4 regions of the Saccharopolyspora sp. NPDC049357 genome follow, and region 3 is predicted to be linked to each of the others. Evidence: riboswitches for the same ligand, from Rfam matches in the RefSeq annotation. Region 3 holds a riboswitch; each other region holds the start of a gene.
The links. A riboswitch is a leader RNA that binds a small molecule or an ion and turns the genes downstream of it on or off. The one in region 3 is predicted to bind cobalamin.
Positions count from the first base shown of each region.

Region 1: linked by a shared signal. The riboswitch ahead of AB0J91_RS17465 (ABC transporter substrate-binding protein) and the one ahead of AB0J91_RS18890 (nickel transporter) in region 3 are both predicted to bind cobalamin.
Region 2: linked by a shared signal. The riboswitch ahead of AB0J91_RS31040 (ribonucleoside-diphosphate reductase subunit alpha) and the one ahead of AB0J91_RS18890 (nickel transporter) in region 3 are both predicted to bind cobalamin.
Region 4: linked by a shared signal. The riboswitch ahead of AB0J91_RS26760 (CbtB-domain containing protein) and the one ahead of AB0J91_RS18890 (nickel transporter) in region 3 are both predicted to bind cobalamin.

Region 1 is NZ_JBFAQJ010000018.1:111,795-117,633, forward strand. Features, by position in the region: gene AB0J91_RS17435 (putative quinol monooxygenase) at 1-157, shown strand, start outside; gene AB0J91_RS17440 (MFS transporter) at 235-1,425, shown strand; gene AB0J91_RS17445 (MSMEG_1061 family FMN-dependent PPOX-type flavoprotein) at 1,409-1,999, opposite strand; gene AB0J91_RS17450 (iron-siderophore ABC transporter substrate-binding protein) at 2,035-3,033, opposite strand; partial or broken gene AB0J91_RS17455 (SDR family oxidoreductase) at 3,254-3,760, shown strand; gene AB0J91_RS17460 (SDR family oxidoreductase) at 3,882-4,025, shown strand; cobalamin riboswitch at 4,142-4,324, shown strand; gene AB0J91_RS17465 (ABC transporter substrate-binding protein) at 4,389-5,378, shown strand; gene AB0J91_RS17470 (iron chelate uptake ABC transporter family permease subunit) at 5,375-5,839, shown strand, end outside.
Region 2 is NZ_JBFAQJ010000060.1:22,415-28,253, forward strand. Features, by position in the region: gene metE (5-methyltetrahydropteroyltriglutamate--homocysteine S-methyltransferase) at 1-75, shown strand, start outside; gene AB0J91_RS31035 (ribonucleotide-diphosphate reductase subunit beta) at 209-1,267, opposite strand; gene AB0J91_RS31040 (ribonucleoside-diphosphate reductase subunit alpha) at 1,288-3,765, opposite strand; cobalamin riboswitch at 3,812-4,038, opposite strand; gene rox (rifampin monooxygenase) at 4,099-5,517, opposite strand; gene AB0J91_RS31050 (VOC family protein) at 5,665-5,839, opposite strand, start outside.
Region 3 is NZ_JBFAQJ010000021.1:52,996-58,834, reverse strand. Features, by position in the region: gene AB0J91_RS18910 (aminotransferase class I/II-fold pyridoxal phosphate-dependent enzyme) at 1-332, shown strand, start outside; gene AB0J91_RS18905 (DMT family transporter) at 329-1,216, opposite strand; gene AB0J91_RS18900 (LysR substrate-binding domain-containing protein) at 1,309-2,163, shown strand; gene AB0J91_RS18895 (DUF1876 domain-containing protein) at 2,253-2,522, opposite strand; cobalamin riboswitch at 2,706-2,830, shown strand; gene AB0J91_RS18890 (nickel transporter) at 2,910-3,962, shown strand; gene AB0J91_RS18885 (precorrin-8X methylmutase) at 3,978-4,589, shown strand; gene AB0J91_RS18880 (sirohydrochlorin chelatase) at 4,586-5,491, shown strand; gene cobA (uroporphyrinogen-III C-methyltransferase) at 5,472-5,839, shown strand, end outside.
Region 4 is NZ_JBFAQJ010000041.1:18,655-24,493, reverse strand. Features, by position in the region: gene AB0J91_RS26775 (PDR/VanB family oxidoreductase) at 1-894, shown strand, start outside; gene AB0J91_RS26770 (MFS transporter) at 932-2,266, shown strand; gene AB0J91_RS26765 (CbtA family protein) at 2,386-3,135, opposite strand; gene AB0J91_RS26760 (CbtB-domain containing protein) at 3,147-3,341, opposite strand; cobalamin riboswitch at 3,368-3,541, opposite strand; gene AB0J91_RS26755 (hypothetical protein) at 3,632-4,318, shown strand; gene chrA (chromate efflux transporter) at 4,331-5,755, opposite strand; gene AB0J91_RS26745 (chromate resistance protein ChrB domain-containing protein) at 5,798-5,839, opposite strand, start outside.

The DNA.
Region 1 (5,839 bases), on a different contig from region 3:
CCGCGACGGCGAGGCGGGGTCGGCCCACGTCACCTCGCAGCACTTCCACGACGCCCGCGCTCAGCTCCCGCCCTACCTGGCGGAAACCCCGCGCATCATCAACGCCGAGATCGACCAGACCGGCTGGTCGGAGCTGGGCGAGATGGCCGTGGACTGACGGACCGGAGGGGGTGCGCCCCGCGCACCCCCTCGACCCCGAATCATTGCCTTCGCTAATGGTCTAACGTTCGGATCATGCCCGCTCCGCCGATCACGCGCGCTCCGAACCGCTGGCTGATGCTGGCGATCTCGATGTTCGCGCAGCTGGCAGCGACGGTGTTCACCAACGCCCCGCCCGCGCTGATCCCGAACCTGCACTTCGAGCGCGGGCTGTCGTTGTCCCAAACCGGCTTGATCGCCGCGGCACCGCTGGCCGGGACCATGTGCACGCTGATCATCTGGGGCGCGATCGTCGACCGCATCGGCGAGCGGGTGTCGCTGCTGATCGGGTTGAGCATGCTCGCCATCAGCGCAGGCGCGGCCGCGCTGGCCGACTCGCTGGTGCTGCTGGCGGTGCTGCTGTTCCTCGGCGGCGCGGCCGGAGCCAGCACGAACTCGGCCAGCGGCCGGGTCGTGTCGGGCTGGTTCCCGCCGCAGCGCCGGGGCATGGCGATGGGCATCCGGCAGACCGCGCAACCGCTCGGAGTGGGCCTGACCGCGGTGCTGGTGCCCAACCTCGTCGAGGCGCGCGGACTCGCCGTGACCATGCTGACCGTGGCGGCCGTGTGCGCGCTGGCGGCGGTGCTCGTGGCGGCGATGATCGTGGACCCGCCGCGGCCGTCGATGGCCGAGTCCCGGCGGACCGGCCACGGCGCGAACCCGTATCGCGGAGACCGGACGCTGCTGCGCATCCACGGCGTCTCGATCGCGCTCACCGTGCCGCAGCAGACCGTCTGGACCTACATGCTGGTCTGGCTGATCGCGACCCAGCACTGGAGCACCGCCGCGGCCAGCGCCCTGGTCGGCACGACGCAGCTGCTCAGTGCCCTGAGCAGGGTCGGCGCGGGAATCTGGTCGGACCGGATCGGCAGCCGGGTGCGCCCGATCCGCTACTTCGCCTTCGGTTCGGCGATCGCGATGGGCGGGCTGGCGGTGTTCTCCGGCACTCCCCTGGCGCTGACCTTCATGATCGTCGCCTCGATCATCGCGGTGGCCCACAACGGTCTGGCGTTCACCGCGGTGGCCGAGATCGCGAGCCCGCACTGGAGCGGGCGGGCCATGGGAGCGCAGAACACCGGTCAGTTCCTCACGGCAACGGCGGTCCCGCCCGTGATGGGAGCCCTCATCGCGGTGGCCGGCTACCCGATCGCCTTCGCGGTGGCCGGGTGCTTCGCCCTGCTCGCGGTCCCGGTGGTTCCCGCTCGCAACGTCACACCCGAGGCTTGAGCGCCTGCTGGGATTCGTAGAGCGCCATGACCCCGGGCTGCTCGCCCTCCGGCCAGGTGTCGGGCCGCCAGGCCCCGGATTTGAGCAGCGCCCGGCCGCAGTGCACGAACAGCTCCTCGACATCGACGACCACGGCCAGCGCCGGGGGCACGCCCTTGAGCGCGAGGTCGGCCATGAACGGCGCGGCCCGCACGATGGTGGCGGTGCCGTTGACCCGCAGCACGTGGTTGACGCCGGGGATCAGGAACAGCATTCCCACCTGCGGGTTCCGCAGCAGGTTGTGCAGCCCGTCCATGCGCCGGTTGCCGGGCCGTTCGGCGTAGGCCAGCGTCTTGCCGTCGTCGAAGACCACGACGCTGCGGGCGGTGTCACCGCGCGGCGAGACGTCGATCCTCGCATCCTCGCCCGCGGTGGCCACGAAGAACAACCGCGACCGCTCGATGAAGCGGCGGCTGACGCCGTCGATCCCGGAGACCACCTTCTCGGCGATCTCCGGGTGCGGCGGTTCGACGACCTCGCGGAGTTGCGCTTCGGAGGTGACCTGCTCGGCCTCACTCGGATCCCACGAGGGCACGGATTAGTTCTCCTGATCAGCGATGCGACGCGGGCTCAGCCCGCCTGGGCCTGCGCGATCAACGGCACGACCTTATCGACCGCGTAGGACATGCCCGCGGCGGTGCCCGCCGAGAACGCCTGCACGGCCTGCTCGTCGTGCAGCACGACGGCGCGGCGTTCGCGGACCGACGGCACCGACTGGAACATCTGGTCCTTGTCGACCTCGACGGCGGACAGGCCGATCGGGAACATCACGGTCAGGTCGGCGTTGAACAGGTCCATGCGCTCGGGCGAGACGCTGACGAAGAAGTTGTCCCCGGCGACCACCTGCACGGCCGGTGACTGGCGGAAGCCCAGCCGCTCCATGAACTCCAGGCGCGAACCGCCGTTGACGTAAGCGCCGTAGGAGCCGACCATCTTGGCGCCGACGGCCACGGTCTTGCCCGCGAACTGCGGGTGCGCGGCGGCGGCCTGCTGGAACTTGGCCTCCAGGCCGGCCTTCTGCTGAGCTGCTTCGGCGGACCTGCCCAGCGCCTTGCCCACCATGTCCAGCTGCTGGTCCCAGGTGGTCAGGTAGCTCTCACCGCCCGGCGGGATGCTCACCACCGGAACGCCGAGCCGGTTGAGCAGGTTGTAGCGCTCCTTGTCGCCGCTGCCGCGGGTGTCGAGGATCAGGTCGGGCTGGAGCGCCGCGACGGCCTCCATGTCGACCTCCATGGTGCCGAGCATCTTCGGCGGTGTGGCGTAGCGCTTGTCGGCGGGGATCCACGGCGGGACGCCGTCGCCACCCACCGGCAGCCAGTCGGCGGCACCGACGGGTTGCACCCCGAGGCTCAGCGCGGTTTCGGCGTCGCCCCATCCCAGCGCGACGACCCGCTGGGGACGCTCCGGAACGGTGACGTCACCGAACGCGGTCTTGAGGGTGACCGGGAACTGGCCGTCCGCCGATCCGGCGGCGGGCTCGTCGTTCTCGGGACCGGCCGCGCCGCAGCCGGTCAGGGCGATTCCCAGCAGGACTGCCATGATCAGCCCCAGGGTCCGCATCCAGCGCATTTCCACACCTCGCAGCGAGTTAAGTGCGCCTAACCTAACTAACGCTCCGTGTGACGTCCAGCCCGAGATCCACCCGCTGTGACCGACGTTCGTCACATTCGTCCACACCGGACGATCGACCGCCCCGCCCCGGTTGGTGAGCAACTTCCGGCCGCGTCGTGCGTTGAGCCTCACGAAGGCCCGGTCGGGGCGTTCGAGGGTGCGGAAGGACGCGATCGCGATGGACAGGCTCAACGGCAAGCGCGTGCTCGTGACAGGTGGAGCGTCGGGGATCGGGCAGGCCAGCGCGCTGCGCCTGCTCGACGAGGGCGCCAGAGTGCTGACCACCGACATCGACGAGACCGGGCTGAAGGAGACCTCGCGGCGCGCGGCCGAGGCCGGCACCTGCGACCGGCTGGGCACCCTGCCGCTGGACATCTCCCAGGAGGACGCCGTCGACGCGACGGTACCGGCCGCGGCCGAGCAGCTGGGCGGGCTGGACGTGCTGGTCAACGCCGCGGGGACGCTGCACAGCGCGCACACGCACGAGTGCTCGCTGGAGCTGTGGAACCGAATCCTCGCGGTCAACCTCACCGGCACCTTCTTGGTCACCCGCGCGGCGTTACCCGCGCTGCTGGAGACCGGCAGCGGCGTGGTGATCAACTTCAGTTCGACCTCGGCGAACTTCGCGCACCCGTACATGGCCGCCTACGCCGCGAGCAAGGGCGGCATCCAGTCGTTCACCCACAGCATCGCCCTGGAGTACGCCAAGCAGGGCCTGCGCGCGGTGTCGCTGGTGCCCGGGGGGGATTCGCAGCGGCATCACCGAGACCACCGCGGACAAGCTGCCCGCCGACACCGACTGGGACCTGTTCACCAAGCTCTCCCCCGCCCTCGGCAGCGGCTTCGCACCGCCGGAGCACGTGGCCGGCGTGGTCGCGATGCTCGCCTCCGACGACGGCGCCTTCATCACCGGCACCGAGATCCGCGTCGACGGCGGCACGCACCAGTAGTCCACGGTGGAGTTCCGCGCGGACTCGTCGCTGGTCAACAGCGCGACGTGCGGGAGATTCGGGAGACCGAGGCGATTCGTCGCAACGGCCGCCGGATCGACCGCACCCCCGCCGGTTAGACTCGATCGCGAGCCGGTCGTGCCACGTGTGGCCGATGGGAATCCGGTCGGAAGCCGGAGCTGACGCGCAGCGGTAGGGGTGACGGGCGAGCCCGAGCCACTGGATCGCACTCGATCCGGGAAGGCGGCTCGCCCGGTGGAGCCCGAGCCCGAAGACCTGCCGGCTCCCCGGATCCGCACCCGGCTCCGGGAATCGGCCGACCAGGTCTCGCGAATGGGCCTGGGGTGAGGATTTCCGCACAACGTGTTCTTACGCTGGACGCGCACGGGCTTGATGCTGCTCTGCGCCACCGCCCTCGCCGCCTGCAACGCACCCGCGACGGAGTCGGCTCCGCCTCGGGTGTCGCTGCCCAACTGCGACGGGCACGTCTCGGTGTCCGAACCGCCGCGCCGCGCGGTGAGCCTCAACCAGTCGACCACCGAGATCATGCTGGCCCTGGGGCTGGCGGACCGGATGGTGGGCACCGCGACCTGGACCGATCCGGTCGATCCGTCGCTGGCCGCCGAGAACGCTCGGGTGCCGCGGCTTTCCGACAACAACCCGTCGTTCGAATCGGTGCTGGCCACCGAGCCCGACGTGGTGCTGGGCGCCTACCAGGCGGTGTTCACCGATGAGGGCGTGGCCTCGCGAGAGCGCTTCGCCGAGCTCGGAGTCCCCACCTACCTCTCCCCCTCCAACTGCCTGCCCGAGGAAGCACCGCTCGCCGAGCCGGTCGAGCTCGACGACATCTACCGCGAGGTGCAGGAGATCGCCACGATCTTCGACGTCCCGCAGCGCGGCGAAGCGCTGGTGGCGCAACTGCGGCAACGGGTGGCCGACGCCCAGCGCAAGGCCGTCGCCCACCGGGACACGTCGGTGCTGTTCTGGTTCGCCCGCACCGAATCCCCCTACGTGGCAGGCTCGACCGGCTCTCCGGCGATCATGACCCGCACCCTCGGGGTGCGCAACGCCTACGACGACGTGCGCTCGATGTGGCCGCAGGTGTCGTGGGAGGACGTGCTCGCCCGCGACCCCGACCTGCTGGTGCTCGGCGACCTCACCCGCGACGGCGAAGGCGATTCCCTCGCCGCCAAGCAGGAATTCCTGCGCACCGACCCCGCGATGTCACGGTTGCCCGCCGTCGGCGAGAGCCGGTGGATGAGCATGACCGGCACAGAGATGAACATCAGCATGCGCACGATCACCGGGATCGAACGGCTCGCCGACCGGTTGGCCGAGCTGGAGCGGCGTTGAGGACCGGGCGCCTGCCCTCCTCGCTGATCGTGCTGGCCGGGATTCCGCTGCTGCTGCTGTCGATCGCCGTGGCGGTCACGCTCGGTCCGGCTCCGCTGTCGGTGGCCGACGTGGCCGGCGTGGTGGGCGCGCGGCTGGGCCTGGGCGAGACCGACGTGTCGCGGATCGGGCAGGGCATCGTCTGGCAGCTGCGGTTGCCGCGCGCGGTCCTCGCGGCGATCTGCGGCGCCGGGCTCGGGGTGTGCGGCGCGGTGTTGCAGTCGTTGCTGCGCAACCCGCTCGCCGACCCCTTCCTGCTGGGCGTGTCAGCGGGTGCCTCGACCGGCGCGGTGCTGGTGGTGATCCTCGGGTTGGGCGCGGGCGCGATCGGCTTGACCGCGGGCGCCTTCGCCGGTGCCCTGGTCGCGTTCGCGCTGGTGATGACCTTGGGCGCGGTGGCCGGTGGCACCACGACGCACGTG
Region 2 (5,839 bases), on a different contig from region 3:
AAGACCCGCGACTACCCGCAGGTGGAACCGGCGTTGCGCAACATGACCGAGGCGGCCCACCGCACCCGCCCCTGATCCAGCCGGGTCTCCGTCGCCGGCGGTCGCCGTTGTGACGGTGGTGCCGGCACCGGGCGGTTTTGGTCCGAACCTTCCACGATCGAAGTCCGCTTCGTCCGGTCAGTTCGGACCAAAACCGCCCCTCGGCGCTTCAGTCCCAGGTGAGCGCCGCGCCCGACTGGTACTCCGTGACCCTGGTCTCGAAGAAGTTCTTCTCCTTCTTCAGATCCATGGTCTCCGACATCCAGGGGAACGGGTTGTCGGTTTCCGGGAAGACCGGTTCCAGTCCGAGCTGTGCGCAGCGGCGGTTGGTGATGAACCGCATGTACTGCTCGCACACCTCGGAGTTCAGGCCGAGCATCCCGCGGGGCATGGTGTCCCGGCCGTAGGCGTTCTCCAGCTCGCACGCCTCGCGGAGCATCGTGCGCGCCTCCTGCTGGAACTCCGGGGTCCACAGGTGCGGGTTCTCCAGCTTGATCTGGTTGATGCAGTCGATGCCGAAGTTCAGGTGGATCGACTCGTCGCGCAGGATGTACTGGTACTGCTCGGCGATCCCGACCATCTTGTTCCGCCTGCCCAGCGACAGGATCTGCGCGAACCCGGTGTAGAACCACATGCCCTCGAAGATCACGTAGAACGCGATGAGGTCACGCAGGAACGCCTGATCGGCTTCCGGGGTGCCGGTCGCGAACTCCGGGTTCTCCAGGTTCTGGGTGTAGCGCAGCGCCCACGCGTCCTTGTCGGCGATCGACGGGATCTCCCGGTAGGCGTTGAACAACTCGCCCTCGTCGAGGCCGAGGCTCTCGCAGATGTACTGGAACGTGTGGGTGTGCACGGCCTCCTCGAACGCCTGCCGCAGCAGGTACTGCCGGCACTCCGGGTTGGTGAGGTGCCGGTAGACCGCGAGCACGATGTTGTTGGCCACCAACGACTCCGCGGTCGCGAAGAACCCGAGGTTGCGCTTGAGCATGGTGCGCTCGTCCTCGGTGAGCCCGTCGCGGGACTTCCACAGCGCGATGTCGGCCTGCATCGACACCTCGGTGGGCATCCAGTGGTTGTTGCAACCCGCGAGGTACTTGTCCCAGGCCCAGCCGTACTTCAGCGGCAGCAGCTGATTGACGTCCGCCCGGGAGTTGATCATCGCCTTCTCGGAGACGTCGACCCGCCCGCCGTCGCGGTCGATGGTGCCGAGTCCGGTGGTGGTGCTCATGAGCTCCTTCTCCTGGGGGATCACTGGCAGGCCTCGCAATCGGGGTCCTCGACCGAACAGGCGGCGGCGGGGACCGCGTTGAGCTTGCCGTCGGTACCGCGCAGCGTGGACTTCTCCACGTGGGTCGCGCTGGACGAGCGCAGGTAGTAGGTCGTCTTGAGGCCCTTGCGCCAGGCCAGCCGGTAGAGCTCGTCGAGCTTGCGCCCGCTGGGCGTGGCCAGGTACAGGTTCAGCGACTGCGCCTGGTCGATCCACTTCTGCCTGCGGGCCGCGGCCTCGACCAGCCAGTGCGGCTCGATCTCGAACGCGGTGGCGTAGCGGGCTTTGAGCTCGTCCGGGACGCGGTCGATCGGCCCGAGCGACCCGTCGTAGAACTTCAGGTCCGCCACCATCGCCTCGTCCCACAGCCCGGCCCGCTTGAGGTCGGCCACCAGGTGCGGGTTGACGACGGTGAAGTCGCCGGACATGTTCGACTTGACGAACAGGTTGCGGTACAGCGGCTCGATGGACTGGCCGACACCGCAGATGTTGGCGATGGTCGCGGTCGGCGCGATGGCCATCACGTTGGAGTTGCGCATCCCGTTGCCGCGAACCCGCTCCCGCAGCGAGGACCAGTCCAGCGTCGAGCTCCGGTTCAGATCCGCACTCCCGCGCGCTTCCTGAACGAACTCCTGGGAATCGATGGGCAGGATTCCCCGGCTCCACAGCGAGCCCTCGAACGAGGCGTAGCGCCCGCGCTCCTCGGCGAGTCGGCTGGACGCGTCGATGGCGTGGTAGCTGATCTCCTCCATGCTGCGGTCGGCGAACTCCACCGCGTCATCGGAGGACATCGGGATCCGCAGCTTCAGCAGGGCGTCGGAGAAGCCCATCAGCCCCAGCCCCACCGGCCGGTGCCGGCTGTTGGAGCGCTCGGCCTCGGGGATCGTGTAGAAGTTGATGTCGATGACGTTGTCCAGCATCCGCACGGCCGTGCGCACGGTCGCGGCGAGCCGGTCGCGGTCCAGGCCGTCGGCGGTGACGTGCCGGGCCAGGTTCACCGACCCCAGGTTGCACACCGCGACCTCGTCGGCGGCGGTGTTCAGGGTGATCTCGGTGCAGAGGTTCGACGAGTGCACCACACCGGTGTGCTGCTGCGGCGAGCGCAGGTTGCACGGGTCCTTGAAGGTGATCCACGGGTGCCCGGTCTCGAACAGCATGGTCAGCATCCGCCGCCACAGCTCCACCGCCCGGACCCGCCGGAACACGCGGATCTCGCCGCGATCGGCCGCGGCCTCGTAGGCCCGGTAGCGCTCGGCGAACGCCGAACCGTAGAGGTCGTGCAGGTCGGGCGTCTCGTCCGGGGAGAACAGCGTCCAGGACTCGTCGGCCTCGACGCGGCGCAGGAACTCGTCGGGCACCCAGTTCGCGGTGTTCATGTCGTGGGTGCGCCTGCGGTCGTCACCGGTGTTCTTGCGCAGGTCCAGGAACTCCTCGACATCGATGTGCCAGGTCTCCAGGTACGCGCACACCGCGCCCTTGCGCTTGCCGCCCTGGTTGACCGCGACCGCCGTGTCGTTGGCGATCTTCAGGAACGGGACCACGCCCTGGGACTCGCCGTTGGTGCCGTGGATGTGAGCGCCGATGCCGCGCACCGGGGTCCAGTCGTTGCCCAGCCCGCCGGAGTACTTGGCCAGCAGCGCGTTGTTCCGGTACGAGCTGAAGATCGACTGGAGGTCGTCGTCCACAGTGGTCAGGAAGCACGACGACAGCTGCGGGCGGGTGGTGCCGGAGTTGAACAGCGTCGGTGTGGAGCACATGAAGTCGAACGACGACAGCAGCCGGTAGAACTCGATGGCACGCGCATCGCGGTCGTCCTCGCGCAGCGCCAGGCCCATCGCCACCCGCATGAAGAACGCCTGCGGCAGCTCGAACCGGATGCCGTCGTGGTGCAGGAAGTACCGGTCGTAGAGCGTTTGCAGCCCCAGGAAGTCGAAGGCGAGATCGCGCTCGGCGTCCAGCGCCGCGCCCAGCCGGGACAGGTCGAAGCGGGCCAGCTCCGGGTCGAGCCGGCCCAGCTCGATGCCCCGCCGCACGTAGTCGGTGAAGTAGGACGCGTAGCGGTCGCGCATCTGCTCCTGGTCGGTCTGCTGCGGTGTACCAGCCAGGTGGCTCAGCGCTTCGCCGCGCAGCTTGTCCAGCAGCAGTCGAGCGGTGACCAGGGAGTAGTTCGGCTCGGACTCCACCAGCGTGCGCGCCGACATGATCAGCGCCTCGCCGAGTTCGGCGTCGCCGATGCCGGGGTAGACGTTGCGCTCGACCTCGGTGAGCACCGCCGACGGGTCCACGTCGGCGAGTCCCGCGCAGGACTGCTCGACCACAGTGGACACGCGGCCGCCGGTGAGCGGAATGGGTTCGGACAGTGCGGTGTCGGTCACCGGGACTCTCTCCTCGCGAGCTCGGAAGGCATGCCCGGAACCGGTGGCGACAGCACGCGAGGACGCGACGGAAGCGAAGACCATCGCATGTCCGCGTGGACCCTCCCGCGAGGTCCCGGACGGCGCGCACGGGCGTGCGCGCGCCGATGGCAGGTCTTCGGACTCACGGGCGTCCGGTCTCGGGGATTCGCAAGACCGGTCCTACTGGCCGTCGCTTCCCGGACGCGTGGCGTCCAGTGCGTGATGACGGCGGTCGTTCCCGTTCACCGCTGCGGGGCAGTCCCGGATTCGCACCGGGTTCCCTGTTGCCACACCGGACCCGCGCGGGCCCGGTGAACCACCAGCGAGCGACACTCTACATCTTGGGTCTGACTCTTCCACCAACACCAACATGGGCGTGTCGGAGGGAGAAATGAGTCACTTCCCGAACCACCTCGACAGGTGGGGGAGGAGGTCTCCCTGATCGTCCCCGACCCAGGCCACGTGACCGTCCGGGCGCAGCAGAACGGCGGGCGCGTCGAGATCCGCGCCGACGTCGACGACGTGATCGACCCGGTCGTCCCAGCCCTCGACCGAGAGCTCCCCGGTCCGGTCGAGCAGCAGTCCGCGTCCCGTTCGCGTCAGCTCGTAGAGGCGGCCTCGCTCCAGGTTGACATCGCGCATGCGCCTGCCGATCAGGTCGTGGTCCCCGCCGAAGTCGTAGCGCACGTCGAGCGCGATGATCTTCTCGGTCAGGTGCCGGTTGACCTCGTCGAAGTCCATCAGCTCCGACACCAGCCGCCGCACCGCCCGCGCGCCCGGCTCGGTGGACATCAGCTGCATCTGCGCGCGCGTGTTGTCCAGGACGGCGGCGGCCACCGGATGCCGTTCGTCCTGGTAGCTGTCGAGCAGGTCCGCCGGTGCCCACCCGGCGACCTCCGCGGCGAGCTTCCAACCGAGGTTGAACGCGTCCTGGAGACCGAGGTTCAGCCCCTGGCCCCCGACCGGAGGGTGGATGTGCGCGGCATCGCCTGCGAGCAGCACGCGGCCCGCGCGGTAGCGCTCGGCCTGCCGGGTCGCGTCGCCGATGCGGGCGAGGCGGCGAGGGGAGTGCGCGCCGAAGTCGGTGCCCGCGATCGCTTCGAGCCGGCCGGTGAGCTCCCCGAGCGTCGGCGGCGCCGAACGGTCCTCGGCCACACCGGCGGCCGGCACGACGACCCGGCACCACTCGCCGTCGAGAGGACCGACGCCGAAGCGCTTCTGGGTCTTGCGAACCTCGTTCGTCACGGCGGCCATGGTCTCCCGCGACGCGGTCATCTTCATCTCGCCGAGCAGCGTGTCCACCCTGGACGGCTCGCCGGGGAACCCGATGCCGCACAGCTTGCGCACGGTGCTGCGACCGCCGTCGCAGCCGACGAGGTAGCGCGCCCGCAACCGCGTGCCATCCGCGAGCTCGGCGGTCACCCCGTCCTCGTCCTGATCGAGTCCGACCAGGTCACAGCCCCGCCGGACCTCGACGTCGAGCTCGGCGGCCCGCTCGGCCAGCAGCCGTTCGGTCGTGGTCTGCGGGATGCCCAGCACGTAGCCGTGCGCGGTGTCCAAGCGCTCGGGCGCGGGCTTGGAGATGGCGGCGAAGAAACCGCCGAGCGGGTACTTCGTCCCCTCGGCCAGGAACCGCTCCAGCAGGCCCCGCTGGTCCAGGACCTCGATGCTGCGCACGTGCAGCCCCAACGCCCGCACGAAGTCCGTCGGCGCCGCGGCCTTGTCCAGCACGACCACGCCCACCCCGTGCAGCCGCAGCTCCGCCGCCAGCATCAGACCGGTCGGACCGGCACCGGCGACAACAACGTCGATCATCTCTCAACCCCCGGTCACACCGTGCGGCGAAGTCGGCATCTTCGCAGCTCACGGCTTCAGATCGGAGATTCTGCGGCATGCCAGGGGGCTTGCCGCAAGCCCCCTGGTGCGCTATACGTTGAGTACGGGGGAAACGACGCCGACGCGTCATCGGGCCTGGAACAGCTCCACCACGTTGCCCGAGGGGTCTCGCAGCAGGACCTGCTGACCGCCCGGACCGCTGATGACGTCATTGCGGAAATCAACACCTTCGGCGCGCAGCCGATCCACCTCGGCGGCGAGATCGTCGACCATGAGGTGGATCCGGTTCCACCCGCCGGGC
Region 3 (5,839 bases):
ACGGGGCCGAAGGGCTGCGCGCGCACATCCGCGACACCGTCGCGCTGGCCCAGGAGTTCGCCGCGCGGGTGCGCGACGACCCCGATTTCGAGCTGCTGGAACCGCACCCCTTCGCGCTGGTCTGCTTCCGGCCGCGCTACCCGGACCTGCCGGTGAACGAGGCCAACGAGCGCACGCACCGGGTGATGAACGCGCTCAACGACTCCGGCGACCTCTACCTCACCCACACCAAGATCGGTGGACGAACCCTGTTGCGGCTGGCCATCGGCTCACCGGGGACCGAGCGCAGGCACGTCGAAGCCGCGTGGGAGCGGATCCGCCGAGCCGCCTAGACGCGGGCGGGCGCGCGGGTTTCGGTGCGAGTGCCCAGGACGCACGCGGTCGTCGCCAGGGCGATGCCGAGAACCACTGCGACCGAAGGTGTTTCGCCGAGCAGCGGCCAGGCGAGCACCGCGGTGAACGGTGGTACGGCGCTGAACAGGGCGCTCGCCCGCGCCGCGCCGCCGACCGCCACCGCCCGCAGGTAGCAGCTCACGCCCAGCACCGATCCGGTGATCACCAGCCACACCACGGAGATCCCGGCCTGCGCCCAGTGCGTGACGTGGCCGTGCTCGAACAGCGCGATCACCCCGATCACCAGCGCCGCGGCCGCGGTCTGCACGGCCGCGCCGGAGCGCAGGTCGATGCCGCCGCAGTAGCGCTGCTGGTAGAGACCGCCCGCAGAGAAGCCCAGCAGCCCGATCAGCGTGAGCAGGATCGCGGGGTTCCACTCGCCCTCGGCCGCGACCTGCCCGCCCAGGGTGACCAGCACCGCCAGCACGCCGAGCGCGAGGCCGAGGAGCCGCCACCGGCTCAGCCGCTCCCGCAGCAGCACTGCCGCCAGCGCGGCCGTGAGCACCGGGTTCATCGAGATCACCAGGGCCGTCACCGAGGCGTGCACCCCGGCGGCCATGCCGCCGTAGCACCCGCCGAACTGCATCGCGTGCGTCAGCAGACCGGCCGCGGCGCTGTGCCCGAGGCCGCCGCCGGTCGGCCAGACGGCCCGGCGCACCAGCGCGATCGCCGTGAGCACCGTCGCCGCCAGCGTCAGGCGCACGGCGGTCAGCAGGAACGGCGGGGCGGCGGCCACGCCCAGAGCTCCGGTCGGGTAACCGCTGGCCCAGAAGAAGACGATCGGTGCGGCGAGCGAGAGCGGGATCGACCGCGAGGTGTGCATGTCCACGAGCGTTCCGGTGCGGCTCCGCCGTGTCCAACAACGATAAGCAATCGCGATCGATCGCAGTTCCTGATCGGTCTAAGCTGGACGGCATGAGTGCGGTGCTCGACGTCGTCGCGCTGCGCAGCCTGGTGGCCGTCGCCGAGTGCGGCGGGTTCCACCGGGCCGCGGCGGCGCTGTACCTGACGCAGTCCGCGATCAGCCAGCACCTGCGCAAGCTCGAACGCGCGCTGGACCGCAAGCTGGTGGTCCGCGAAGGCAGGCACGCCCGGTTCACCGCCGACGGCGAGCTGCTGCTGGCCGAGGCCCGCCGCATCCTCGACGTTCACGACGAGGCGGTGCGCAGGCTCGGCGCCGAAGGTCGAGGCACGCTGGTGTTCGGCTCCACCGAGCACGCCGCCGACCGCTTCCTGCCCGAGCTGGCTTCCGGGATGCGCACGGCGTTCCCGGACCGCGAGATCCGCTTCCGGCTGGACCGCACGGCCCGGCTCGCCGACTCGGTCGACCGCGGCAGCATCGACCTCGCTCTGCTCATCGACGACACCGTCTGCTCCCGCAGCATCGACGCAGGTCGTTTCCGGCTGGAGTGGTTCTCCGCTCCGGACTGGCAGCCGCCGCCCGAGGACCGGCCGCTGCCGATGGTCGTGTTCGACCAGCCCTGCACCCTGCGCAGACACGCGATCGAGGCGATGGACGCGCTCGGCAGGGGGCCGGATCTGGTCTGCGAAGCGGCCGACCTCTCCGGCGTGCTCGCCGCGGCACGCGCGGGTCTGGGCGTGACGCTCCTGCCCTCGACCAAGACCCGGCCGGTCGGGCTGGTCGAGCGCCGCGACCTGCCGCGCCTGGACCCCGTCCAACTCCGGGTGCGCGCCAAGCCGGGCCTGCCCGTGGACGTCGCCGAAGTCGCCGCGAACGTCGTCCGCGACGTCCTCGCCGAGGTCGCGTGAGCAGACCGCGGTGAAGGCCAGTGCGCCGGTCCGGAAGCCGAGTGCCTCCGATCAGCTCGATCTCCCCGCCGACGGTTCTGGAGAGCTGGTCAGGCGGGCAGGTGGACGCGCCTGCGGAGTCGGTCTCCGATGTCGTTGGAGGCGTTGTCCAGGAGCTTGTGGGCGAGTTCGAAGAGGGCTCGCGCGATGGCGATCTCGTCGCCGATCTGCGGTACCTCGGGGTCGTCGGGGTGCCTGCGGGCCGTGCCGTGACCGTGCAGCGCCTGCCCGGCGGGAGTGGTGAATCCGACATCCGCGGTCGTCTTCGCCCCTGCCTCCACGACCTGCAGGTTCAGCGTGATCGAGTGCGTCTCGTTCATGGTGGCCTCCTTGACGCAGCATCGAGCCGGAGCAATGGGCTCACCCGACCGTGTACCCCTGTTTGAGCCAGTTGAAAGCGGTATCGACCGACGGGAGCAGCGCGCAGATCACGCAACGTGATCGATTTCACCAGGTTTGACCTCGGACCGTAGATCAGGCAAGGATGACCGTCGCCGACAGTGCAGGAACCCGGTGCGAGTCCGGGACGGTCCCGCCACTGTGACCGGGGAGTGGTCCCCACCCATCGCCACGGCTGTCACCAGCTGGAAGGCGGGGGAACCACGCCGATCCGGGAGTCAGGACACTGCGCGCCGGCCCCGCGCCGCGAACCCGCGGCGCGCGGCCACCGAACCCCGGGCGGGAGAACCCAGGAGGTCGGATATCCCATGAGTCGGGATGCCGAAGTGAGCCGGCACACCACCGGCTGGGGCGCGCGCGAGCGCCGGAAGTCAGCGGTCCTGCTGGCCGCCATCGGAGCACTGCACCTCGCGGGCTGGGGTGCCTACCTGCTGCACGAGCAGGCGTTCAGCACCGCCGGTGGCCTCGCCGCCGCCGGCACCACCGCCTACCTGCTCGGCCTGCGGCACGGCTTCGACGCCGACCACGTCGCCGTCATCGACGACGCCACCCGGCTGCTGATGCAGCGCGGCAGGCGTCCGGTGTCCACCGGCATGTGGTTCGCCCTCGGCCACGCCAGCGTCGTGATGCTGCTGGCCTGCGCGGTCGCCTTCATCGCCGGACCCGCCGCCCAGCAGTGGGCCGAGCAGACCGGCGTGCGCATGGCCACCGCCGTCGACCTGATCGTGGTCGCCGTGCTGACCGCCCTCGTCGTGCTCAACGCGCTCGTGCTGCGCGACGCGTGGCGGCTGCTGCGCCGCGCCCGGAGCGGCGCCATCGACGAAACCGAGGTCGAGATCGTCCTCGGACGCCGCGGTCTGCTCGCACGACTGCTGCGCGGCCGGATGCAGGGCGTGGCCCGGTCCTGGCACCTGTTCGGCATCGGCCTGCTGTTCGGCCTCGGCATGCAGACCGCCACCGAGATCACCGTCCTGGCGATGGTCACCCCGGGCGCGAACCTGTCGGCCATCGCCGTGCTGAGCCTGCCGCTGCTGTTCGCCGCCGGCATGTGCACTGTGGACAGCGTGGACGGAATGCTGATGTCCCGCGCCTACACCTGGTCCCTGGCCCGACCGCTGCGGCGGCTGTGGGTCAACGTCACCACCACCGCGCTGACCGTGGGGCTCGCCGCGCTGGTCGCCTTCGTCGTGCTCTGCGGGGTCCTGGCCGAATCGGGCCTGGACTTCCTCGACGGGGTCGCCGCGATCGGTGACCAGTTCGAGCTGCTCGGATACGTGACCCTGGGCCTGTTCCTGCTGGTCTGGGGCGGTGCGGCGGCGTGGTGGCGGTTCGCCGCTCGGAAAAGCGCGGAAATCGCATAGGAAACAGGAACGACCATGAGGCGCACAGTCCACCCGATCGAGACCGAGTCCTACCGGATCATGCGGTCACGAGCCGACTTCGACCGGTTCGAACCGCTGACCCGGGCGGTCGTCGAACGCGTCGTGCACACCACCGCCGACCCCAGCTGGACCGGCGAGGTCGTCGCGGACGAACCCGCGCTGCGGCAAGGCCGCGACGCGCTGCTCGCCGGGGCACCGCTGATCACCGACGTGCGCATGGTCGCCTCCGGCATCACCGCCCGCGAGGTCCGCATCGGCCTGGACTTCCCCGGGGTCACCGACCTCGCCGCCTCCGAAGAGCTCACCCGCTCCGCGGCCGGGATGCGGCTCGCGGCGGCCGAACACCCGCGCGGTGCGGTGTGGGCCGTCGGCAACGCCCCCACCGCGCTCCTCGAACTGCTCCGGCTCGCCGAGAACGGCGAACTGGAACCGGCGCTGATCGTCGGAGTCCCGGTCGGCTTCGTCGGCGCCGTGGACAGCAAGGCCGCACTGCGGCGCAGCGGCCTACCGGCCGTGAGCACCCTGACCGAACGTGGTGGCGCGGCGATCGCCGCCGCCGCCATCAACGCCCTGCTCTACTGGGCAGAACCTGGAGGTAACCGGTGACCGAACCGCTGCTGGTCGTGGGCCACGGCACGGTGGACGAACAAGGCGTCGCGCAGTTCCACGCCTTCCTCGAACGGCTCAAGGCCCGGATGTCGGCAGCCGGTGTCGACAGCTCGGGCGGGTTCATCGAGCTGTCCGCCCCCGCGGTCACCGAAGCCTGGACCGAACTCACCGACAAGGGCCACCGCCGGATGGCCGCGGTGCCGCTGGTGCTGGTCGCCGCCGGGCACGGCAAGGGCGACATCCCCGCCGCTCTCGAACGCGAGGTCCGCCGCCACCCGGGCACGTCCTTCGTCTTCGGGCGCCCGCTCGGACCGCACCCGATCCTGCTGGACCTGCTCGCCGAGCGGATCGCCGAGCAGGTCCCGCGCGACGAATGGGCCGACACGGCAGTGGTTCTCGTGGGCCGCGGCTCGACCGACCCCGACGCCAACGCCGAGGTGTGCAAGGTCTCACGCCTCTTGCAGGAGACCTGCGGTTTCGAGACGGTTGAGACCGCGTACATCTCCCTGGCATCGCCGGACGTCCCTGGCGGGCTGGACCGGGCTCGCAAGCTCGGGGCCAAGCGCGTCGTGGTGGCCCCGTACTTCCTGTTCGACGGCGTGCTGCCGCAGCGCGTCGTGACGCAGGCGCGCGAGTGGGCCCAGACCGCACCGGAGCTCCAGCTCCACGTCGCCGGATATCTGGGGGACTGCGACGCCCTGGTCGACCTCGTCGTGGAGCGATACCACGAGGCCCTGCACGGCGACATCCGGATGAACTGCGACACCTGCGCGTACCGGGTGCTGCTTCCGGGTTTCGAGGACAAACTGGGTGCACCGCAGACGCCGCACCACCACCCTGACGACCCGACCGGGCACGGTCACGCACACGGACACGCACATGGCCACTCAAACGGATAACCACTACCTCGCCGGACTCGACCTCGCCGGTCGCCGCGTGGTCGTGGTCGGTGCCGGACCCGTCGCGCAGCGACGGCTTCCCCGGCTGATCAACGCCGGCGCCGCCGTCGAGGTGATCGCCCCGCAGGCGACGCCCGCGGTGGAAGCGCTGGCCGACTCGGGCGAGATCACCTGGAGCCGTCGCGAATACCGCGACGGCGACCTCGAGGGCGCCTGGTACGCCGTCGCCGCGACCTCGTCCGACGAGGTCAACGCCGCCGTCGGCGCGGAGGCCGAACGCAACCGGGTGTTCTGCGTCCGCTCCGACAACGCCACCGAGGGCAGCGCGGTCACCCCCGCCGTCGCCGA
Region 4 (5,839 bases), on a different contig from region 3:
GCGGCGCCCGGCACGCACGTCGACGTCGCTCTGCCCGTCCAGGGCCGACAGCAGGTCCGCTCCTACTCCGTCGTGCGATCCGAGGAGGGGGGCCGGCGGATCACGCTCAGCGTGCAGCTCTCCCCCACCTCGCGAGGTGGTTCGCAGGCCATGCACGCATTGGCCGTCGGTGACGAGCTGACCGTCACCGGGCCGGTGCAGAGCTTCCCGCTCGCGGTCGGCGCCGGTCGTTACGTCCTGGTCGCCGGTGGTATCGGCGTCACCGCACTGGTCGCGATGGCCTCGGCTCTGCGCCGCCGCGGCGCCGACTACGAGCTCGTGCTCGTCGGCCGCAGTCGTCGGGTCATGGCCTACCTCGACGAGCTCGGCGCCGAGCACGGCGATCGGCTCCGGGTGCACGTCGACGACGAAGGAACGCCGTTGTCGGTGCCCGGTCTGGTCGGCGAGATCGCCGCGGCGCCGAACGCGGCCACGACCGAGCTCTACACGTGCGGCCCGATCGGCCTGATGGACGCGATCAGGTCGAGCTGGACCGAGCACGCGCTCGCGCGGACCAACCTGCGGTTCGAGACCTTCGGGTCCAGCGGCCGGTTCGAGTCCGAGGAGTTCGTGGTCCGCCTCCCCCAGCTCGACCGGGAGGTCGCCGTCGCACCCGACACGTCGATCCTGGACGCCCTGAACGCGGCCGGGGTGGACACGCTCTCGGACTGCCGCAAGGGCGAGTGCGGACTCTGCCTGGCCAAGATCGTCGGGGTCGAGGGCGCAATCGACCACCGCGACGTCTTCCTCAGCGAAGCGCAGAAGCAGCGCTGCACCAACCTGTGCCTCTGCGTCTCCCGCGCGGTGGCCGGCAACACCGGCGACCGCGCATCCGTCTCCCTCCACCTCACCTGATCCGGGCGCAACGGATCCCTCACCACTGGATACTTCCATGACTCTCACGGCACGCATCGGCGCGGCGCCCATGTCCGGCTACCAATGGCTGATCGTCGCGCTCTGCACCTTCATGAACTGCCTCGACGGCTTCGACGTCATGGCGGTCGCGTTCACCGGCCCCTCGGTCACCGAGGAGTTCGGTCTCAGCGGTTCCCAGTTCGGACTGCTGGTCTCGGTCGGCCTGATCGGAATGGCCCTGGGTTCGATGCTGCTCGCGCCCTTCGCCGACCTGATCGGGCGTCGCCCGCTGATCCTGATCAGCCTCGCCTTGGGCACGATCGGCATGTTCGGCGCCGCGATGGCCCCCTCGGTGCTGGTGATGGGCCTCTTCCGGCTCGTGACCGGCATCGGCGTGGGCGGCATCCTGGCCAGCACCAACGTGATCGCCAGCGAGTTCTCGAACACGAAGAACCGCGGGCTCGCCATCGGCATCTACACCGCCGGGTACGGCATCGGCGCGACCCTCGCGAGCCTAGTCGCGAAGACCACGGTCGGTGGTGACTGGCGGATCGTCTTCTACGCCGGCGGCTTCGGAACCCTGCTCGCCCTGATCGTCATCGCCGTGCTGCTGCCCGAGTCGATCGCCTTCCTCGAGCAGCGCCGTCCCCGCGGCGCCCTGGAGCGCATCAACCGAACCCTGGCGCGAATGGGGATGGACTCCACCAGCACGCACGACCTCGACCGGGCGAGCTCGGCTCGCAAGGACGCCGAGCAGGCCGGTTCGGGCTGGTTGAAGCAGCTGCTCGCCCCCACGATCCTGCTCTGGATCATCTTCATCACCATCATGTTCGGCTTCTACTTCGTGAACAGCTGGACCCCAACGCTTCTCGCCGAGGAGGGGCTTTCGAAGAGCGCTGCGGTCACCGCCGGGATGGCGATCTCGATCGGCGGCACCGTCGGCTCAGTGCTCTACGGCCTGGCCGCCCGGGTGCGCCCGCCGCGGGTCGTGCTGATCGGGTTCTCCCTGCTGTCGGCCGCGATGATGGTCGTGTTCATCCTGAGCACCTCGATCCTGTGGCTCGGGTTCGGGATCGGCGTCATCGTCGGCGCGCTGATCAACGGCTGCATCGCCGGTGCGTACACCGTCGGGCCACCGCTGTACCCGTCCAACCTCCGCAGCGTCGGCATGGGCTGGGCGCTGGGCATGGGCCGGATCGGCGCCATCCTCTCCCCGACCATCGCGGGGCTGCTCAAGGACGCGGGCGCCTCGGCGACCCAGCTCTACGTCGGCGCCGCCGCAGTCGTCGCGCTCTGCGCGGTCGCCCTGGTCGCAGTGCGCAAGCACGACCCGGAATCCACCCCGGCGGCCGAGGAACCGGCCACGGCCTGAGGAATCCTGACCTGGTCCGCCGCGAAGTTCGTGCCCCACACGAGATCGGGTGTGGGGCACGAACTTCGTCGCGTCGGCCGGGGGAAGCCGACGTCGCCCTCGACGTCGCCGCGGCAGATCTACCGCTGGGCGGCCAACGCCTCCGTTGCGGCTGCGCTGCGGCTGGACTCGTTGAGCAGGCCGAAGGAGAAGCCGAGCACCGCCCACATGCCCGCGAGCTCGGCGAGCGAGGCGAGCCGGAACTGCCACAACAACGCGGCGGGAACGTCGGCCGGTATCGGATCGGGGTTCGCCGGCCAGGCCCACAGCGCAACGCCGGCGAGCACCGCTGTCGCTGCCGCGGTGGCGGTGGTGGACCGGCTCGGGTTCCACCCGCGGGCCCGCAGGTAGCCGTGCAGGTGGTGGGCCGCGAGCACGATCAGGACGCCTGCGGCGATGAACGAGAAGTACGACAGCGTCCGGCCCGACACCGACTCGGTTTCACCGACGCCGGGCGGATTCGCCGGGTACTTCAACGCGGGCAGCAGCGACACCGCGAAGAATCCCACCGCGGTCAGCTGGAGGCTGCGCCCGAAGTCGGTGCGCGCGGTCATCCGATGACGGACGCTGGCGAACACGACCGCGAAGATCACGCCGATGGCCACCCCCACCAGGACGGCGGCGACCATGCCGCCGACCACCTGGACGGGCCGGGAGAACATCTCCTCGTGCGCGTGCTCACCCGAGGCGTGCGAGCGAGCTTCCTCGATCCCGAGCGATGCCTGCAGCGGGGCTTGCACCAGCAGCAACGAGAACAGCGCTGCGGTCAGACCGGCGAACGCTCCGGCGAGCAGACCGCGCCGGAGGACAGCGTTGAACGGCGAGCTCATCACGCCCCCGCTCAGTGGCACGGAACGCCGAGGGCGTGCCTGCCGTCGTGGGTGAACTCGTGCACGACATCGGCGGCCTGCGCGAGCAGGAGGCCGTTGTCCTGCAGCACGACGTACAAGGCCACCAGGGCGAACGCGGCGAGCGCCCAAGCCCAGGCAGGAACGTGGATCCGCGGTGCGGCAGCGGACAGAGCAGGAGCGGTCATGTCGAATCCTCTTTCCATCTCTCGTGGAACTCGGTGCGTGCCGCAGCCGGTCTCCTGGCTTCCGGATCGACGCTTCCCCTGGCCTTCCCAGTCACCTGCCGGTGTCCAGTGGCGCTGTCAGGGTCGCTCCCCGGTCACAGTGGCGAGGACCACGCCGGATTTCCACCGGCTTCCCGTGCACTGCGGCATCCGGAACGGTAGAGGGAGATCCGCGCGGGCACAACAGCCGATCAAGCGACGAACGTCACCGCGCGCCTTGCGCACGACCGTTGTTCAGGTGCAATGACTTCGTGGACGATTCGACCGCTCGCCTGCTGGACCGATGCACCCGATCCCTCGCTCGCGCACCCGAGCATCCCGGAAAGCTCGTGCCGTGGGCGGAGTTCTGCCGTCCGCTTTCAGGCCTGCTCTCCTGCAACGTGCGGGAATGGCAACGGCTGGGCGGTTTTCAACACCACCGGGCCGCAACCGTTCTCGTCGCCTTCCGCGCGTCCTGGCTCGCGTTGTGCGCGACGGTTCCTGAACGCCACCTGGGTTTGCCCATCCCCTCGCTGGCCACCGCACGAGCCGCGGTCGACGACCGGGGGATGCTGCGGGGCCTCGTCCTCGATCCCCAGAACACCGAACACGCCTGGTGGGCCACCGTTTCCGGTTTCCTCTCACCCCTCACCGAAGGACTGGCCTCCCTGGGCGGCCCACCACCCGACAGCGACCAGTACTGGGGCAACGCCGTCGGCTTGATCGGTGAAGTGCTCCGGCGCATGGCCATCGACGGAGCCGGCGGGAACGTCTTCGACACCGCCGTCGAACTGCGCAACGCCACCGGACGCGACGACCTGCTCGACCTCAGCAACACACCACGCGGTCTGCGCTCCCGGCGCCGAACCTGCTGCCAGCTGTGGCGCGCCAACGCCGGCTGCTGCACCGAGTGCGTGCTCCACAACGCACCCCGATCCAGGCGGACCCAACGCGGGTGAGCCTCGAACCGATCAGGAGACCGGGAGCCCGACGAGGGCGGCTGCGGCGCCGAGTCCAGCGCAGATCGCCAGCACCCTCAGCATCGGCCAGCGCAGGGCGAACACGAGCACGAGGGCGATCGCGGTGATGGCGGCTGCGACAGGCCGGATGCCGGCCAGATCGGGCAGGTTCAGCGACAGGGGCCCGAGCTGCTGGAGATGCGTGCTGGCGAACAGGGTGTGGCCCGCGAAGTACAGGGCGAGGTTGGCGATCACACCGACCACAGCGGCGGTGATCCCGGTCAGCGCGGCCGACAGCGCGTGGTTGTGGCGGAGGCGTTCGACGTGCGGGGCGCCCAGCAGGATGAACAGGAAGCACGGCACGAACGTCACCCACGTCGTCAGCAGCGCACCCAGCACGGCGGCGACCCACGGGTCGAGCGTCCCTGGATTGTTGTACGCGCCGAGGAAGGCGACGAACTGCACCACCATGATCAGCGGCCCCGGAGTCGTCTCGGCCAACGCCAGGCCGCGCACCATGTCCGAGGCCGACAGCCACCCGTAGACCTCCACGGCGCGCTGCGCGACGAAGGCCAGAACGGCGTAGGCGCCACCGAAGGTGACCAGTGCCGTTCCGGAGAAGAACACCCCCTGCGTGGTGAACACGCTGCCCGCACCGGTGAACAGGGCGACCGCTGCGACCGGCAGCCCCCAGGCGATCAGCCCGACCGCCAGGATCTGCAGCCCGCGGCGCAGCGAGGGCGTCTCGTGGTGCAAAGCGCCATCGGAGATCAACGGTGCCGTGCCGTCAGCGGCACCGTCGCTCTCGGCGCGGTTCATGATGTGCGGGGCGAACCGGGCCAGCAGCCAGCCGGTCAGACCGGCGGCGGCGATGACGATCGGGAAGGCGATGCCGAACACGGCGATGGCCACGAACGCCCCGACGGCCAGCGCGATGAGCGCGGGATGGCCCAGCGCCCGCCGACCCACTCGGACCACGGCCTGGGCGACGATGGCCACCACCGCCGGTGCCAGGCCGGCGAAGATCGCGGTGACCGCGGTCGTGTCACCGAAGGCCACGTAGATCGCCGACAACCCGAGCAACGCGACCACACCGGGAAGCACGAACAGGACCCCGGCGACCAGGCCACCGCGCAGACCGTTGAGCAACCATCCGATGTAGATGGCCAGCTGCTGAGCTTCTGGACCGGGCAGCAACATGCAGTAGTTCAGCGCGTGCAGGAACCGCCGCTGACCGATCCAGCGCTTCTGCTCCACCAAGGTCCGCTGCATCACCGCGATCTGCCCAGCAGGCCCACCGAAGGTCTGCAACGAGATCCCGAACCACGTGCGCACCGCCTGCCGGAACGGCACCAGGTCGGTGTCGGGCCGCGGCGCTCCCTCGGTCGCATCAGGGTTGGCGTGCTCGTTGCGGCCGTGGGCCGAGTCGTGCGTCATCGACGACCATTCCTCCAGTGGGGGCGTGAAAAGCCAGGTTTGTCAGGCAGGTTCGCGACCGAGAAGGGTCGCGCGGCGGTAGTA